3 regions of the Streptomyces sp. NPDC045021 genome follow, and region 2 is predicted to be linked to each of the others. Evidence: riboswitches for the same ligand, from Rfam matches in the RefSeq annotation. Region 2 holds a riboswitch; each other region holds the start of a gene.
The links. Region 2 has a riboswitch for cobalamin ahead of metE (5-methyltetrahydropteroyltriglutamate--homocysteine S-methyltransferase). Riboswitches for the same ligand answer to the same signal wherever they lie in the genome.
Positions count from the first base shown of each region.

Region 1 (5,694 bases), on a different contig from region 2:
GACTTGCCCGCCCCGTTGCGGCCCATCAGGGCGACGGTCTCGCCGGGGCGGACCGCCAGCGACACCTGGCGCAGTGCCTCGGTCCTGCCGCGGCGGACGGAGAGCCGGTCGAGGGCCGCCACCGGTACGGCGGTGGGCGCGATCACGGGCGCGGCCGGGGGAGTACGGCCCGCCAGACGCTCACGCAGCGGTCCGGCCTTCCGCCGCGCGTCGCGTACGGACAGCGGCAGCGGCGACCAGCCCGCGAGGCGGCCCAGCGCCACCACCGGCGGGTGGACGGGTGAGATCGCCATGATGTCGGCTGGTGCGCCCTGCACCGGGGCGGCGCCGGGGGCGGGCAGCAGGATCACCTGGTCCGCGTACTGCACGACGCGCTCCAGCCGGTGCTCCGCCATCAGCACCGTGGTGCCCAGGTCGTGGACGAGCCGCTGGAGCACGGCGAGCACCTCCTCGGCGGCACCGGGGTCCAGGGCGGACGTCGGTTCGTCCAGCACCAGCACCTTGGGGTGGACGGTGAGCACCGAACCGATGGCGACGCGCTGCTGCTGGCCGCCGGAGAGCGTGGCGATCGGCCGGTCCCGCAGCTCGGCCAGGCCCAGCAGGTCGAGGGTCTCCTCGACGCGGCGGCGCATCGTGCCGGGTGCCAGGCCGAGCGACTCCATGCCGTAGGCGAGCTCGTCCTCGACGGTGTCGGTGACGAAGTGCGAGAGCGGATCCTGTCCCACCGTGCCGACGACATCGGCGAGTTCGCGCGGCTTGTGGGTACGGGTGTCGCAGCCCGCGACGGTGACCCGGCCGCGCAGGACCCCGCCCGTGAAGTGCGGCACCAGACCGGAGACCGCGCCCAGCAGAGTCGACTTACCGACTCCGGACGGCCCGACGAGCAGGCACAGTTCACCCTCGGGGACGGTGAGGTCCACTCCGGCGACGGCGGGCTCCGCGGCTCCGTCGTAGCGGACGGAGACCTGCTCGAAGCGGATCATGTGCGGTCCTCCTTCGAGTGCGGCCTCAGGATCGAGGTCGAGGCAGGGACGGTGGACGTCGGGGCAGCGATGCGGGGCGCGGCCGGGACGGGCCGCGGTCGGGCCGGGGGCGGTGCGACGAACGCGGGCAGCAGCCCGATCAGGATCGCGAGCGCGGGCCACAGGGGCAGCGTGGGCGCGGCGAGCGGGATCGTCGACGGGGCCAGCGCGAGCGGATCGTGCGAGGCGGCCCAGATCATCAGGGCCGCCACCGCGACCCCGGAGCCGGAGACCAGCCAGGCCCGCGCGCCCCACCGGTCGGGCCGGTAGCGGCTGCGGATCGAACGCCGGCCGCCGAGCCGCAGCCCCGCCAGCGCCGAGACCAGACCGAGCAGCAGCACCGGCACGCCGTACCCGGCGCCGGACGCGGACAGCAGCGCGTACGTCCCCGCGCACACCCCGAGCAGCCCGCCCAGCGTCAGCGCGGCCGTCGTCCTGCGTATCCCGGCCGGCACCTCGGCGGAGCGGCCGTACCCGCGGGCGTCCATCGCGGCGGCCAGCGCCACCGACCGCTCCAGCGCCCCTTCCAGGACGGGCAGCCCGACCTGGAGCAGCGCCCGCACCCCGCGGTCGTCACGCCCCCGCAGCCGGCGGGCGGCGCGCAGCCGCTGCACATCGGTGACGAGGTTCGGCGCGAAGGTCATCGCCACGACGACCGCGACACCCGCCTCGTACAGCGCGCCCGGCAGCGACTTGAGCAGCCGCGCCGGGTTGGCGAGCGCGTTCGCCGCGCCCACGCAGACCAGCAGCGTGGCCAGCTTCATGCCGTCGTAGAGCGCGAACAGCAGACCCTCCGCGGTCACCTTCCCGCCCAGCCTGACGCCCCGCGCCCAGTCGGGCAGCGGAACCTCGGGCAGCGTGAAGAGCGTGTGGGTCCCGGGGATCGGCGAGCCGAGCAGCACCGCGAAGGCCAACCGGATCGCGAGCACCACCAGGCCCAGCTTCAGGAACGCCCCGTACGACCGCGCCCACGGCGCGTCCGTGCGGCGGGCGGCCACCACGTAGCCCGCGACCGCGACCAGCAGCAGGAGCAGCAGCGGATTGGTGGTCCTGGACGCCGCCGTCGCCAGCCCCAGCGCCCACAGCCACCACGCCCCGGCGTGCAGCGCGGTCGACCGGGTGACGGTGGCGGCCCGGCGGCCGCCGGTCTCCCGTCGTGCCCCGGTGTTCATCCGCGCCGGCGGCGGGCCTGCCAGAGGGCCGCCCCGCCGAGGGCGAGGACGGCGGCGATACCCGCGAACACGCCGACCGAGGGGCCGCCGTCGTCACTTCCATCGCCGCCGGCGTCGCCCGACGCCTGAGGTGCGGGCGTCTTCGACGTCGATGTCGTACCCGTACCGCCGCCGGACGAGACGGGCTCGCCGCAGCCGGTCTTCGGGTAGCCGGCCACCGCGCACACCATGCCGGCGGAGTTGTAGCGCAGCGGTTTGGCGACGGCGGCCAGCGCGTCGGCGCCCGTCGCGTCACCCGGGACCTGGGCGCAGGCGGTACGGGGCGCGGGCGGCGCCGCGCCGCCGCCCGCGTCGGCGGCGGTGCCGAAGTCCAGGACGAGCGCGATGCGCTTGGTGCCGCCCTTGGGCGGGGTGCCCGCGCAGATCGCGGCGAACGTGGTGGCGCCGGGGACGTCACGCGGCTTCGACGCGTCCTGGGCCTCGGCGCCGGCCGCGAAGCGCCAACCCTCCATGGCCCCGTCGTCGGGCCGGTCCAGCGCGGGACCGGTCTGCGCGTACGTCCAGGTGTCGCCGGAACGCTGCCAGAACGACCAGTAGCGGTACGCGGTGGCCTGCGCGGGCAGGACGGAGACCGCGAGCAGCGCGCCGAGCGCCAGCAGGACGGCGAGTACCCGCAGCCGGGGGCGCGGCATCAGCCCTGCTTCTTCTTGCGGCCGCTGATGAGGAAGCCGACGCCGACGCTGGCGACGAAGAAGACGCCGACGATCCACCAGGTGGCGGCGGAGCCGGACTTGTCGTCCTTCTTGTCGGCCTTGTCGGAAGCCGACGGGCTCGCGCTCGCGGCGGCGGCCGGCTTCGGGCCGAGGTTGGTGAGCTGCTGGACGAGATCCGCGCCGCCTGCGCTCTTCGGGTCGTTGCCCGTCGCGTGCGCGGCGAGGACCAGCTGCGACAGGGCCGCGGGGTTGCCCTTCGACCAGACGGCGGAGTTCTTCGCGAGCCAGTCGTACGACGTCTTCGCGGTGTCGAGGTTGCCGCCGGAGGCCAGCGCGATCACGGCGTCGGCGGTGGTGCCGTAGTCCGGGGTCGGCTTGTCCGCGCCCGGGGTGACGGCGGTCAGGTGCGCGCCGCCCGCGGCTAGCTGGGTGGTCAGGTACGCGGCGCCGGCCGAGGCCGAACCGGCCGCGTCGAGCGTCTTGAAGGCGTCGGGAGAGGCGCAGTCCGGGGCCTTCGCGGCCACGTTCGCGGTCGGCGCGGTGATGACGAAGCCCGCGCCGCGGGCGCCGCGCACCGCGTCGGCGGTGGCCTTGGCGTTCACCGTGAGCTTGCCGTTCATCGGGTAGCCGAAGGCGCCGCGGTCGGCGGCCTTGGCGTCGCAGCCGAACTGGAAGGCCTTGAGGCTGTCCTGCGACGCCTTCACGTCCTGCTTGACGGCCGCCAGCGCGCCGATCACGACCCCGGTGGAGTCCGGGTCGGAGGCGCCGCCGGGGTTGTACGACCAGCCGCCGTCCTTGTTGCGCACCGACGCCAGCCAGTCGGTGGCCTTCTTCACGGCGGAGTCCTTGCCGCCCAGTGCGGTGAGCGCCTGCACGGCGATGCCCGTCGCGTTGGTGTCCTCCGTCTTGGGGTCGCAGACCTTCGCCGTGTCGGCCCGGTACGAGGGGAAGCCGCCGTCGGCGCACTGCTGTCCGGTGAGCCAGGCCACGGCGCTGTCGGCCGGCTTCACCCCGGCGGTGTCCAGCGCCAGCAGCGCGTACGACTGCCGCCACACCCCGTCGTACGTCGGGTCCCCGGTGCCGTAGAGACCGGACGGCAGCGGGGTGTCGGCGGAGGCCGCGGGCACCGCGGCCATACCGAGCACGGTGGCGGCGGCGAGCGCGGCAGCGCTGCGACGGAGGTTCATGAGGGGTTGATGCCTTTCGCTGAGCGGGTGCGTGGCCGGGCGCACCGCTGCGAGCCCGCGCGCTGCGCGGGGCACCGGGCTCCGGCTCCGTTACCTCGACGGTGCCGGTCACCGCGCTTGCCTGGACCGGGAGCCGCTCCCGTCCGCGCGGGTACTCCGACTCGCCGCCCCTGCCCTGGGGGACGGCTCACGGTTGCGGGTCAGTGCCGGATTCGCGCCGGCTTCCCCCGCTCGGACGTGGATGGAATTGTCCCGAACATCGTATGCCCTGCGGGTGGCGCTCCCGGTCCCGGCCCGCCCGCGCCCCGGCCGCCCGTTCCGTCAGACCGCCTGGTACGTGACCGGGTCGGAGCCGGGGACGGCCTCGGCGCGGCCGGCCTTCACCAGTCGCCGCAGATGGGCCTCGGCCTCGGAGACGGCGATGTTGCGGGAGCCGAACGGGATCTGCTCCCAGGGGCGGTTCCACTCCATGACCTCGGCGAGCTGCCAGGGCGTCCGCGGCGACTCGGTGATCAGCGCCCGCAGCCCGGCCAGCCGCTCCTCGTGGTGGTCGAGCAGCTCCCGCACCCGGCCCGCCGCGTCCTTGAACGCGTACTGGTGGGCGGGCAGCACCTCGTCGGGGTCGAGCCGGCCGATGCGCTCCAGGGAGGCGAGGTAGTCGCCGAGCGGATCGGTCTCGACCTCGTCGTCGGGGTCCTCGTACAGCCCGATGTGCGGGGAGATCCCCGGCAGCAGATGGTCGCCGGAGAAGAGCCGCCGGCTCTCCTCCAGGAACAGGCAGACGTGCCCGGGGGTGTGGCCGGGCGTCCAGATGGCGCGCAGCCGCCGCCCGGCGAGGTCCACGAGCTCGCCGGGGACGATGTCGCGGTCCGGAAGCGCCGGCCGCAGCCCCGGCAGGGTGCTCATGCGGCCCGATTCGCGGGCGGCGCGCAGCGGGGCGATGTGCTCCTCGGGGGCGCCGGCGGCGGTGAGTTTGGCGGTCATGTACGTCAGCCAGCGGGCCGGCTCCGCGGACCGGGTGCGGCGTACGACGTCCGCGTCGGCCGAGTGCATCGCGATCCAGGCACCGGAGACCTCACGGACCTGCGCGGAGAGCCCGTGGTGGTCGGGGTGGTGGTGGGTGATGAGGACGCCGTGCACCTCGGGCACGGAGGTGCCCGCCTCGACGAGGCCGGCCTCCAGCGCGGCGTACGAGTCCGGGTCGTCCCAGCCGGTGTCGATCAGTACGGGACCGCGGTCGGTGTCCAGGAGATGGACGAGCGTGTGGCCGAGGGGGTTGTCGGGGATCGGGACCGGGATGCTCCAGACCCCTCCGCCGTGGTCGGTCACGCGCACCATCTGGTCCCCTCTCGCCGACGAAGTCATTGCCCACTATAACTAGAACTGGTATCAGTTCTGAAACAGCGTCAGGTATGGGCCGACCCGCAGGAGGCACCAGTAATGACCGACCTCATCGAACACGGACAGCTGTTCATCGGCGGGGAGTTGGTGGACCCGCTCGGCAGCGAGACCATCGAGGTCATCTCCCCGCACACCGAGCAGGTCATCGGGCGGGTGCCGCACGCCTCCCGCGCCGACGTGGACCGGGCCGTCGCCACCG
Region 1 is NZ_JBWKIQ010000014.1:17,062-22,755, forward strand. Features, by position in the region: gene AC07DC_RS33285 (ABC transporter ATP-binding protein) at 1-983, opposite strand, end outside; gene AC07DC_RS33290 (CbiQ family ECF transporter T component) at 980-2,218, opposite strand; gene AC07DC_RS33295 (SCO2322 family protein) at 2,191-2,886, opposite strand; gene AC07DC_RS33300 (prenyltransferase/squalene oxidase repeat-containing protein) at 2,886-4,094, opposite strand; cobalamin riboswitch at 4,224-4,350, opposite strand; gene AC07DC_RS33305 (MBL fold metallo-hydrolase) at 4,416-5,432, opposite strand; gene AC07DC_RS33310 (aldehyde dehydrogenase) at 5,535-5,694, shown strand, end outside.
Region 1: linked by a shared signal. The riboswitch ahead of AC07DC_RS33300 (prenyltransferase/squalene oxidase repeat-containing protein) and the one ahead of metE (5-methyltetrahydropteroyltriglutamate--homocysteine S-methyltransferase) in region 2 are both predicted to bind cobalamin.

Region 2 (5,694 bases):
GAAGCACAGAAGATCCTGCAGGCGGCGGGCTTCCAGCAGCCGTAGTCCTGTGAGGAGGCGGTAGCTCCCCCTACCGCGAGGGCTGTCCGGATCGGGGGACCGGACAGCCCTGCTCTCTGCCTTCACCTGCCCCGACCCCAGGAACCGCCGATGAGACGCCTCCACAGCCGAGCACGCGGCGCGCGCACCCCGGTCGCGCTGGCACTGCCCGCGCTGATCGCGATCGCGTTCCTACTGATGCCGCTGGTCGGCATCCTGTACCGCACCGACTGGGGTGACATCGGCACCCATCTGACCAGCCCCGACGTCACCACCGCGCTGAAACTGTCACTGCTGGTGTCGTTCTGGGCGCTGGGACTGTCGCTGGTGCTCGGGGTGCCGCTGGCGTGGCTGCTGGCGCGGGTCGACTTCCCCGGCAAATCGCTGGTGCGCTCCCTCGTACTGCTGCCGATGGTGCTGCCGCCCACGGTGGGCGGTGTCGCGCTCCTGCTGGGTTTCGGACGGCGCGGACTGCTCGGGCCCTGGTTGGAGAACACGTTCGGGATCGTGCTGCCGTTCCACACCTCCGGGGCGGTGGTCGCGGCGACCTTCGTGGCGATGCCGTTCCTGATCATCAGCCTGGAGGGGACCCTGGCGGGACTGCGCCCCAGCTACGAGGAGACCGCAGCCTCGCTGGGCGCCTCGCCGGTGCGGGTGTTCCTCACCGTCACGCTGCCCATGGTCGCCCCCGGACTGGTGGCGGGCGCGGCACTGACCTGGGCGCGCGCGCTCGGCGAGTTCGGCGCGACCATCACCTTCGCCGGCAACCTCCCCGGCACCACCCAGACCCTGCCCCTTGAGGTCTATCTGCTCCTTCAGGACTCACCGGAAGCGGCCACGTCCGTCTCCCTGTTGCTACTCGTGATCGCGATGGCCGTGCTGATCGCACTGCGCGGCCGCTGGGCCGGTGGGGCGGTGGCCCGCGAACACAGCTCCGCGCGGCCGGTGGACGACGGGCCGCAGCAGGCCGACGCCTTCGCGGACTCGCCCACCGCGGAGAAGCCGCCCGCGCTCGCGCCGAAAACCCTTGCCGCACCGGAGCGTTGGTCGCTGCACACCGACGTCACCGGCTTCAACCAGCTCACCCTGGACGCGGAACCCGGCACCACCATCGCCGTCGTCGGACCCAACGGCGCCGGGAAGACCACGCTGTTGCGCGCGCTCCTCGGCCTCACGCCCCGCGCGCACGCCGAACTGCGCCTCGGCGGCACCGACGTCACGACCCTGCCGCCGCACAAGCGCGGTGTCGCCTGGGTCCCGCAGGACGGCGCGCTCTTCCCGCATCTGACCGCACTGTCCAACACGGCCTACGGTCTGCGCTCCCATCACGTTTCGCGGGCCGAGGCACGCCGCACCGCCCGGCAGTGGCTCGACCGGCTCGGCGTCGGTCACCTCGCCCACCGCAAACCCGCACAGCTCTCCGGCGGCCAGGCCCAACGCGTCGCCCTCGCCCGTGCGCTGGCGGCCCGCCCCCGGCTGCTGCTCCTCGACGAACCGCTGGCCGCACTCGACCAGACCACCCGCGCCCACGTCCGGCACACCCTGCGCACCCACCTCGACGGCTTCGGCGGCGTGTGCCTGATCGTCACCCACGACCCGGTCGAAGCCGTCGCCCTGGCCGACCGCGTGCTCGTCCTCGAGGACGGCCGCGCTCTCCAGGACGCCTCCCCCGCCGAAGTCACCCGGCACCCCCGCTCCCCCTGGGTCGCCCGGATGCTCGGCCGCAACGCGTGGCCCGGTACGGCGACCACCGACGGCCTGGCACTGGCCGGCGGCGGACAGCTCGTCGTCGCCGACACCCTCACCGCCGGGGCGCGGGCCCTGGCGATCATCGCGCCGGAGGCCGTCTCCGTCCACCGCGACAGACCCGGCGGCAGCCCCCGTAACGTCTGGCCCGGCACGATCCGCGAGATCACCTCCGCCGGCAGCCGTCTGCGCCTCCTCGTCACCTCCGACCACGCGCCCGACCTCGTCGCCGAGATCACCCCCCAGGCCGCCGCCGAACTGGGCCTCACCGACGGCACGTCGGTCTGGACCAGCGTCAAGGCCACCGAGGTCACCCTCGTCACCCTCTGACGGACGGATAAACTGCGACGCCGTCCCCGTGGGCCGTTCCCACAAGGCCCAGGACCCCGCGGACACGGCAACGCGCATCACACCGACATACCGACATACCGACACGGCGGACCCGCCGGACGCGGCGAGGGAAGTGAACGGCGAAGGTGACACGACATGTGCTCATCCTGGGCGGCACCACTGAAGCGCGCCGTCTGGCGGCGGTGCTGGCCGCCGATCCCGCGCTGCGGGTGACCAGCTCGCTGGCAGGGCGGGTGGCCGAGCCGCGACTGCCCGCCGGCGAGGTGCGGATCGGCGGGTTCGGAGGGTCGGACGCGCTGGGCCGCTGGCTGGCCGAGCACGCCGTCGACGCGCTGATCGACGCCACCCATCCCTTCGCCGGCACCATCAGCTTCCACGCCGCGCAGGCGGCGGCCACCGCTGACGTTCCCCTGCTCGCACTGCGCCGTCCCGGCTGGGTGGCCGGCCGGGACGACCGCTGGCACCTCGCGGACTCCTTGGACGAGGCGGCCTCGATGCTCCCGGGACTGGGCCGGCGGATCTTCCTGACCACCGGCCGGACCGGACTGGCGGCCTTTGCCGGAACGACCGGTCTGTGGTTCCTGGTCCGCTCGGTCGATGCCCCGGAACCACCGCTGCCGGAGCGGGCGGAAATCCTGCTCGACCGGGGGCCCTTCACTCTCGAAGGCGAGGCGGAACTGCTGCGCCGCCACCGCATCGACGTCCTCGTCACCAAGGACAGCGGCGGACCGGCCACCGCGGCGAAACTCACCGCCGCCCGCGAGGCCGGTGTCCCGGTCGTCGTCGTACGCCGCCCGCCGGTGCCCGACGGGGTTCCCGTGGCCGCGACGCCCGAGGAGGCCGCCGCGTGGCTGCGCACCGTGCCGGTGTGACCGTCACGGCACCGGCGGCCGGGTCAGCGGCTCAGGCCCCGTCGTGGTCACCGGCGGGGGTCCGGCGCAGCAGATAGGTGTCCATGATCCAGCCCTTGCGCTCGCGGGCTTCGGCGCGCAGCGACTGGATACGGTCCGAGACGTCGGCCAGCCGTCCCGAGACGAGGATCTCGTCCGGTGTGCCCAGATAGGCGCCCCAGTAGATGGTGACGTCGGCACCGTCGTCCGGGAGGTGGGCGAAGGCCTGGTGCGCGTCGAGCATGACGACGACGTCGTCGGCTCCTTCGGGGAAGCCTGTGGACAGCTGCCTGCCGGTGGTGATCTGTACGGGCCGTGCGGGCCGGTTCAGCCCGGTGCGGTGTTTGGCGGCCAGCGCCGCGACGCTGCTGATGCCGGGGATCACCTCGTAGGCGAACTCGACCGTCCCGCGGCCGAGCACGTCCTCCAGGATGCCCAGGGTGCTGTCGTACAGGGCGGGGTCGCCCCACACCAGGAAGGCGCCGCACTGGTCGTCCGCCAGCTCCGAGACGATGAAGTGCTCGTAGATGTCGGCCCGGCGATGGCGCCAGTCACCGACGGCCGACGCGTAGACCGGGGACGGCGCCGTACGGTCCCGGTCCGGGTCCTGGGCCGACACCAGCCGGTGCGGGCGCGTCACATGCTGTTCGATGATGTCGTGGCGCAGTTGGACGAGATCCGACTTCTCCTCGCCCTTGTCCAGGACGAAGAACACGTCGACCTGATTGAGCGCCTTGACCGCCTGCAGCGTCAGATGGTCCGGGTCGCCCGCGCCGATACCGATGACAAAGATCTTCCTCACGGGATCGAGTCTGCACCATACGGTCGGGGCCCGACGCCGCCGGGGGCGGCCTGCGGGCGGCCGCCCCCGGCGGGCCGGGTGTCAGAACGCGGTCAGGGTGAAGACGACCTTGTCACCGGTCCTGATGCGGAACTGGCAGCCGCCCACGGGGCTCGGGGTGCCGTTGACGGAGATGTTCCAGTACTCGGTGGCGCCCGCGGTGTCGGCGGCGAACGAGCACGTACGGCGGGCTCTCCGACTCGCAGCGCGGAACGCTGCTCACGGTTGCAGGTCAGCGCCGGATTCCCACCGGCTTTCCCCTCCCGCGGACGCATGAGGTTGTCGGCCCCGCCGCCCGTCGGACGGCCGAGGCCGGTCGCATCGTACGACCCGCCGCGCCTCGCGCACACCCCTGTTCCCGTGCGTTCCAGGCAGCCGTGGGGCCGGGACGAGGCGGTGTCTCATCTCACCGTCCGGTAGATGAACAATGCTGACCCGACCGCGGTTTTGGCCATAAGCTGGAAGGTGCAGCTGGTTCGCCCTGTCCGCCAGACAGGCGCGTCGCAAGAGGGAACCCGGTGAGATTCCGGGACTGCCCCGCAGCGGTGAGTGGGAACGACCGCCGTCATACGCACTGGGACCCGAGTGGGGATCTGGGAAGCGACGGCCAGTAGGTGTCTCGTGTCCGTACGAGACGCGCCCGCGAGTCCGAAGACCTGCCACTGCCCGCGCGCCCCCAACGGCGCACGGTGATTCCGGTGACCTCGAGGGCGGGTCGGAGTACACATCAGGCGGGCACGTGCGGCGTTTCGGCGCTTCAGCGACGTGGTTCCCGTCCGGTCTGTGGTCCCTTCGCGCCGTCGACTCTCCCGGGGTCGTATGGGAAATACTCGCGAAGGAGAGTTCCATGACCAGCACTTCCTCCACCGCACGGTCCACCGTGCACGGCTACCCCCGGCAGGGCCGGAACCGGGAGCTGAAGAAGGCGATCGAGGGCTACTGGAAGCGCACCGTCAGCGCCGACGCCCTGCGGAACGCGGCCGCCGAACTGCGCCGCACCAACTGGCGCCGGCTCGCCGACGCCGGCATCCAGGAGGTCCCGACCGGCGACTTCTCGTACTACGACCATGTCCTGGACACGAGCGTCATGGTCGGCGCGATTCCCGCCCGGCACCGCGCCGCGGTCGGCGCCGACGCCCTGGACGGGTATTTCGCGATGGCCCGCGGCACGCAGGACGTCGCGCCGCTGGAGATGACCAAATGGTTCGACACCAACTACCACTACCTGGTGCCCGAACTGGGCCCGGACACCACCTTCAACGCCGACTCCACCAAGCAGGTCGCCGAACTGAAGGAAGCACTCGCGCTCGGCCTCACCGCGCGCCCGGTGCTCGTCGGTCCGATCACGTACCTCCTGCTGGCCAAGCCCGCGCCAGGCGTCGCGGCGGACTTCGAACCGCTGACGCTCCTCGACCGGCTGCTGCCCGTGTACACCGCGGTGCTCGCCGATCTGCTCGCCGCCGGAGCCGAGTGGGTGCAGCTCGACGAGCCGGCCCTGGTCCAGGACCGCACCCCGGCGGAACTCAACGCCGCCGCCCGCACCTACCGCGTGCTGGGCGGTCTCACCGACCGGCCGAAGCTGCTGGTCGCGTCCTACTTCGACCGGCTGGACGAGGCCCTGCCGATCCTGGCCAAGGCTCCCATCGACGGGCTCGCGCTGGACTTCACCGGCCCCGCCGCGGCCAACCTCGACGACCTCGCGGCCGTCGGCGGGCTGCCCGGCAAGCGCCTGCTGGCGGGCGTCGTCAACGGCCGCAACGTCTGGATCAACGACTACGAGAAGTCGCTGTCCGTCCTCGGCACGCTCCTCGGCCTCGCCGGACGCGT
Region 2 is NZ_JBWKIQ010000007.1:339,190-344,883, forward strand. Features, by position in the region: gene modA (molybdate ABC transporter substrate-binding protein) at 1-45, shown strand, start outside; gene AC07DC_RS23010 (ABC transporter permease) at 151-2,115, shown strand; gene AC07DC_RS23015 (cobalt-precorrin-6A reductase) at 2,262-3,008, shown strand; gene cobF (precorrin-6A synthase (deacetylating)) at 3,040-3,828, opposite strand; partial or broken gene AC07DC_RS23025 (DUF4430 domain-containing protein) at 3,910-4,020, opposite strand; cobalamin riboswitch at 4,340-4,529, shown strand; gene metE (5-methyltetrahydropteroyltriglutamate--homocysteine S-methyltransferase) at 4,715-5,694, shown strand, end outside.

Region 3 (5,694 bases), on a different contig from region 2:
CCAGGCCAGCGCCCTGACGGTGCCCCGGGTGCCGGGCAGCACCACCAGGTCGGCGTCGGCGAGTTCCTGGGGCCGGTCGACGAAGCGCACGACGACGCCCGGTTCCGCGGCCAGCGCGTCGACGTCCGTGAAGTTCGACATCAGCGGTACGGCGACGACCGCGACCCGCAGGATGTCCTCGCCGTGCGGCGGGGTGACGACCGACTCCCGTACGGTGCCGCGCATCGAGACCCGCAGCCCGTCCTCCTCGTCGATGCCCAGCCCGTGCGCGAACGGCAGCACGCCGAGCACGGACCGCCCGGTCAGTCCGCGCAACATGTCCAGGCCCGGCTCCAGCAGCGAGACGTCGCCGCGGAACTTGTTGACGAGGTAGCCGCAGACCAGCTCCTGGTCCTCGGCGCTCAGCAGCGCCGTCGTGCCGAAGAACGAGGCGAAGACGCCGCCCCGGTCGATGTCCCCGACCACCACGACCGGCAGGCGCGCCGCGCGGGCCAGGCCCATGTTCACGATGTCGTTGTGCCGCAGGTTGATCTCGGCCGGACTGCCCGCCCCTTCACAGATCACCGCGTCATACGTGCCCCGCAGTTCGGCCAGGCACTCCACGACGACGGGGAGCAGTGTGGACTGTTTCCCGCCGTACGGTGTTTTCCCGGGGGACGACCCCCCGGACCCCCCGTGATACCCGCGGGCGCTCATCTCTCCCACCGGCTTGCCGAGCAGCACCACCTGGCTGCTGCTGTCGCTGCCGGGCTTGAGCAGCACCGGGTTCATCAACGCGGTCGGCTCGACGCGGGCCGCCTGGGCCTGCATGGCCTGCGCCCGCCCGATCTCCGCGCCCTCGCGCGTCACGAACGAGTTGAGCGACATGTTCTGCGCCTTGAACGGGGCGACCTTCACGCCCTGCCGGACCAGCCACCGGCAGATGCCCGCCGTGACGACGCTCTTGCCCGCGTCGGACGTGGTCCCGGCAACCAGCAGCCCTCCGCCGGTACGGCCTGTGCCGCGCGTACTGCTCATCGGGTTCCTTCCTCGGTGGATGCCGACAGCGCCGTGACGGCCAGCCGTCCGCCGACGCAGACCGCCAGCGTCAGCAGGCCGACGCGGCGGGAGAGCCGTACGGCGCGGGCGATGTCGGTGACCTCGGGCGGACGGTTGCCGGCGCCCAGCACGGCGCGGTGCTCGACGCGGCCGGCGTAGGCGAGCGTGCCGCCGAGCCGGACGCCCAGCGCGCCCGCGAAGGAGGCTTCGACGGGGCCCGCGTTGGGGCTGGGGTGGCCGGCGGCGTCGCCGCGCCAGACGCGCACGGCACCGCGCGGGTCGGGGCCCGCGAGCGCGGCCAGGACGGCGGTCAGCCGGGCGCCCGGCCAGCCGACGACGTCGTCGAGGCGGGCGGAGGCCCAGCCGAACCGGCGGTAGCGCGGCGACTTGTGGCCGGCCATCGCGTCCAGGGTGTTGACGGCGCGGAAGCCGACGAGCCCCGGCACGCCGCCGAGCGCGCCCCACACCAGGGCGCCCACGACGGCGTCCGAGGTGTTCTCCGCCACGGACTCCACGACGGCCCGCGCGATCTGTTGGGCGTCCAGGGAGTGCGGGTCGCGGCCGCACAGGTTCGGCAGCCGCTCGCGGGCCACTTCGAGGTCGCCCGCCTCCAGCGCCGAGGCGACGGCCAGCGCCTCGCGGCCCAGCGAGGTGCCGCCCAGTACCGACCAGGTGGCGGCCGCGGTCAGGGCGACGGTGGCGGCGGGGGAGGAGCGTACGGCCCGTGCGGCGAGCGCGGCGGCGGCGGTCGCGCCGCCCGCGCAGAGCAGGGTGTACAGCGCGCCGTTGCCGCGGTGGTCGCGCCACAGCCGGCGTTCTGCGGCGGCCGCGGCGCGGCCGAACGCGGCGACCGGGTGGCCGCGGCGGGGGTCGCCCGCGATCAGGTCGCCGAGGTGGCCGAGAGCGGCGCCGCACGCGAAGGCGTGTCCGGCTCGCACGGCGTCAGCCCGCCGTCACGCCTCGACGGGACAGGGCCTGGGGATCCGGTGGGGTACGACGGCGGCCGGGCATGGCAGGAGTCCTCACTCAGGGTCCGCGCCCTGGTTCGACGTGACCGGCGGTTGAGAGTCTCCTGGCTCCCGGATCCGCGCACCCCGGGTCTTCCGGCCGATCGCTCGGCCGTGACGTTCGGGTTGGGGTGCACTCCCCGGTGACAGTGGCGGGACCGCGCCGGATTCACACCGGACTTCCTCTCCTACCGCCGTATGGCATCGGGCAGTCCACCACGTGCCGCGAACCCCGTCAACTCACCGTTGACCTGCGACGGAAGATGTGCGAAGGCCCACACCCGCGGGGTCGCGGATGCGGGCCTGCACTGATGGCGCGCCGTGGTCGCAAGACGATCAGGCGTTGATCGGTCGTCGGTCAGGCGACGATCAGGAAGATGCCGTACGCGACGGCCGCCGCGCAGAGCGCGAAGCACGCGTAGGCGCCGGTCCGGGTCAGGACGGCGGCACCGCTGGACGCGGCGGCCCCGTCCGTGCCGGACTCCCGCTTGGCGAGCCCGACGATGCCGAGGGTGAAGACGCCCACCAGCCCGATGGTCACCGCGAGGGTGACGCCGAGGACGGTACCGAGGGCCTGCCAGTCGATCTGCATGGTGCTGATTCCTTCCGGGCCGGGATCAGGCCGTGGCCGGTGCGGCGTCGGCGGGGGTGACGACGGCCGCGGGAGCCGGAATGGTCGCGGCGAGCGGGGCGACGAGGCCCGCCGGCGGCGGGGAGACGGCCGCGATGGCGGCGGTGACCGCGCCCTGCGGCTCGACCGGCAGCTCGTTGACGTTGCTGTGGTCGATGGGCTTGCGGCGCGAGGCGAGCCAGATCGCGGTGCAGGCGACGAGCGCCAGGACGGCGACCGCGGTGATGCCCCACGAGCCCTGGTCGGCCAGCAGCGCGGCACCGGCGGCCACCAGGCCGGCGGCGGGCAGCGTCAGGCCCCAGGCGGCGACCATGCGGCCGGCGGTGCTCCAGCGGACCACCGCGCCCTTGCGGCCGACGCCGGAACCCATCACGGAGCCCGAGCAGACCTGGGTGGTGGAGAGCGCGAAACCGAGGTGCGAGGAGGCCAGGATGGTGGCCGCGGCGCCGGTCTGGGCGGCGAAGCCCTGCGGCGCCTCGATGTCGGTGAGGCCCTTGCCCATGGTGCGGATGATCCGCCAGCCGCCGAGGTAGGTGCCGAGCGCGATGGCGGTGCCCGCCGAGACGATGACCCACATCGGCGGGTCGGCGTGCGGGGCGACGACTCCGCCGGTGATCAGCGCGAGGGTGATGACGCCCATGGTCTTCTGCGCGTCGTTGGTGCCGTGCGCGAGCGAGACCAGGCCGGCCGAGGCGATCTGCCCGGCCCGGTACCCCTTGGCGGTCGCCTTCGGGTCGCTGTTGCGGCCGATCCGGTAGGTGAGCCGGGTGGCGAGCATCGCCGCCAGGCCCGCGACGACCGGGGCGGCGAGCGCCGGGATCAGGACCTTCATGACGACCTTGTCGCCGTTGACGCCATGGGCGCCGACGGAGACCAGGGTCGCGCCGATGAGGCCGCCGAACAGTGCGTGGGAGGAGCTGGAGGGGAGTCCCGCCAGCCAGGTCAGCATGTTCCAGACGATGGCGCCGACCAGGCCCGCGAAGATGACTTCGGGCCGGATCCCGGCGCTCTCGTCGATGATGCCGCCGGAGATGGTCTTGGCGACTTCCACGGACAGGAAGGCGCCGACGAGGTTCAGCACGGCGGACATGGCCACCGCCGTCTTGGGCTTGAGTGCGCCGGTGGAGATGGTGGTAGCCATCGCGTTGGCGGTGTCGTGGAAACCGTTCGTGAAATCAAACACGAGAGCGGTCACGATCACGATTCCGATCAGGAGCGTGATGTGTTCCATTTACCCAGTCAATCGTTTGATAGGACAGTGGCGCTGGCGACCGTACGGAGCCTGGGTGAACGGAAGGTTAACTGACGGCGGCCGCATGGTGCCGGCGTCGCGGGGGGCGATTCTTCAAGCCAGTCCTGCCTGTTGGAAGCCCGGTCAGTGCCGTCCGGAGATCCGGTCCGCGACGCGTGCCACCCGGTCCGTTTCGCCGCTGCGGCCGGCCAGCTCGCGGCGGTCCGCCCCGCGGTAGGCCGCGTACATGCCGTGCACCCCGAGCCAGCGGAACGGCTCCGGTTCCCAGCGCCGCACCCGGTGGCCCACCCACGGCAGCGCGGTCAGTTCGGTGCCGTGGCCCTGACCCGAATCCAGCTGCACCAGATCGCGCAGCGTCCGCGCCGCCAGGTTCGCCGTCGCGACGCCGCTGCCGACGTAGCCGCCCGCCCAACCGAGCCCGGTGGCCCGGTCCAGTTCCACGCTCGCGCACCAGTCGCGCGGCACGCCCAGCACCCCTGACCAGGCATGTTCGATCGCGACCCCGGCGGTGGCCGGGAAGAAGCGGACGAGGATCTCGCGCAGCGCCTCGACCGTGGCCGCCTTCGTGCGCCCGTCGTTGTCCGTCCGTGAACCGAAGCGGTACGGCACCCCGCGCCCGCCCAGCGCGATCCGGTCGTCGGCCGTGCGCTGCGCGTACATGTACGCGTGTGCCATGTCGCCGAGGGTCTCGCGGCCCTCCCAGCCGATGGTGTTCCAGACCTGCTGCGGCAGCGGCTCGGTCGCGATCATCGAGGAGTTCATCGGCAGCCAGGACCGCTTCTGACCCTTGAGCGAGGCCGTGAAGCCCTCCGTGCAGCGCAGTACGTACGGGGCGCGGACCGTTCCGTACGGGGTGATCGCGTGTTTCGGCTTGATCTCGGTCACCGTGGTGGACTCGTGGATCACCACGCCCAGCGACTCGACGACCCTCGCCAGACCCTGCAGAAGCTTCACCGGATGTATACGAGCGCCGTGCGGCGTCCAGGTGCCGCCACAGGTCCCGGCGACCCGTATCCGCTCCGCGGACTCGCGCGCGCCCAGCAGCAGCCTGTCCTTCTCGCCGAAGGCGACCTCCGCCTCGTGGAACGCCTTCAGCCGGGCGAGCTGCGCGGGGGAGTGCGCGACCTCCAGCACCCCACCCTTGACGATGTCGGCGTCGATGCCCTCCTCGGCGGCGATCCGCACCACCTCGTCCACCGTCTCGTTCATCGCGTGCTGGAGCGCGACCGCGGCGTCGTGGCCGTGCAGCTTCGCGTACCGGTCGCGGCCCGCGATGCCGTTGTAGAGCCAGCCGCCGTTGCGCCCGGACGCCCCGTAGCCGCAGAACTTCTGCTCCAGCACCGTGATCCGCAGGAACGGCACGGCCTTCTTCAGGTAGTAGGCGGTCCACAGGCCCGTGTAGCCGCCGCCGACGATGCAGACGTCCGCGGTCGTGTCCCCCGGCAGTGGCTCGCGCGGCACGGGTATGCCGGTCTGCGAGTACCAGAAGGAGATGCCGCCGTTGACGGTGGTCATGATGCCCCTGCAATCCGTGTGCAATCCGGGTGCGGCCGTGGTGTGCGGCCGGTGGTGTGCGGGACGGTACTGCGCCCCGCGAGTACGCGGCAACGCCCAACCTGTAAGGATCGACGGATGCGCGATGCCATGGAGAAAGCCTGGTCGGAACTGGTCGCCACGGCCCGGCGCACGGTCACGGACGGCCTGGTGGTCGGTACGTCCGGCAATGTCTCGGTCCGGGTGGGCGATCTGGTGCTGGTGACCCCCAC
Region 3 is NZ_JBWKIQ010000009.1:59,891-65,584, reverse strand. Features, by position in the region: gene AC07DC_RS25780 (cobyric acid synthase) at 1-1,017, opposite strand, end outside; gene AC07DC_RS25775 (cobalamin biosynthesis protein) at 1,014-1,976, opposite strand; cobalamin riboswitch at 2,084-2,278, opposite strand; gene AC07DC_RS25770 (hypothetical protein) at 2,404-2,637, opposite strand; gene AC07DC_RS25765 (inorganic phosphate transporter) at 2,663-3,907, opposite strand; gene AC07DC_RS25760 (NAD(P)/FAD-dependent oxidoreductase) at 4,052-5,443, opposite strand; gene AC07DC_RS25755 (class II aldolase/adducin family protein) at 5,561-5,694, shown strand, end outside.
Region 3: linked by a shared signal. The riboswitch ahead of AC07DC_RS25775 (cobalamin biosynthesis protein) and the one ahead of metE (5-methyltetrahydropteroyltriglutamate--homocysteine S-methyltransferase) in region 2 are both predicted to bind cobalamin.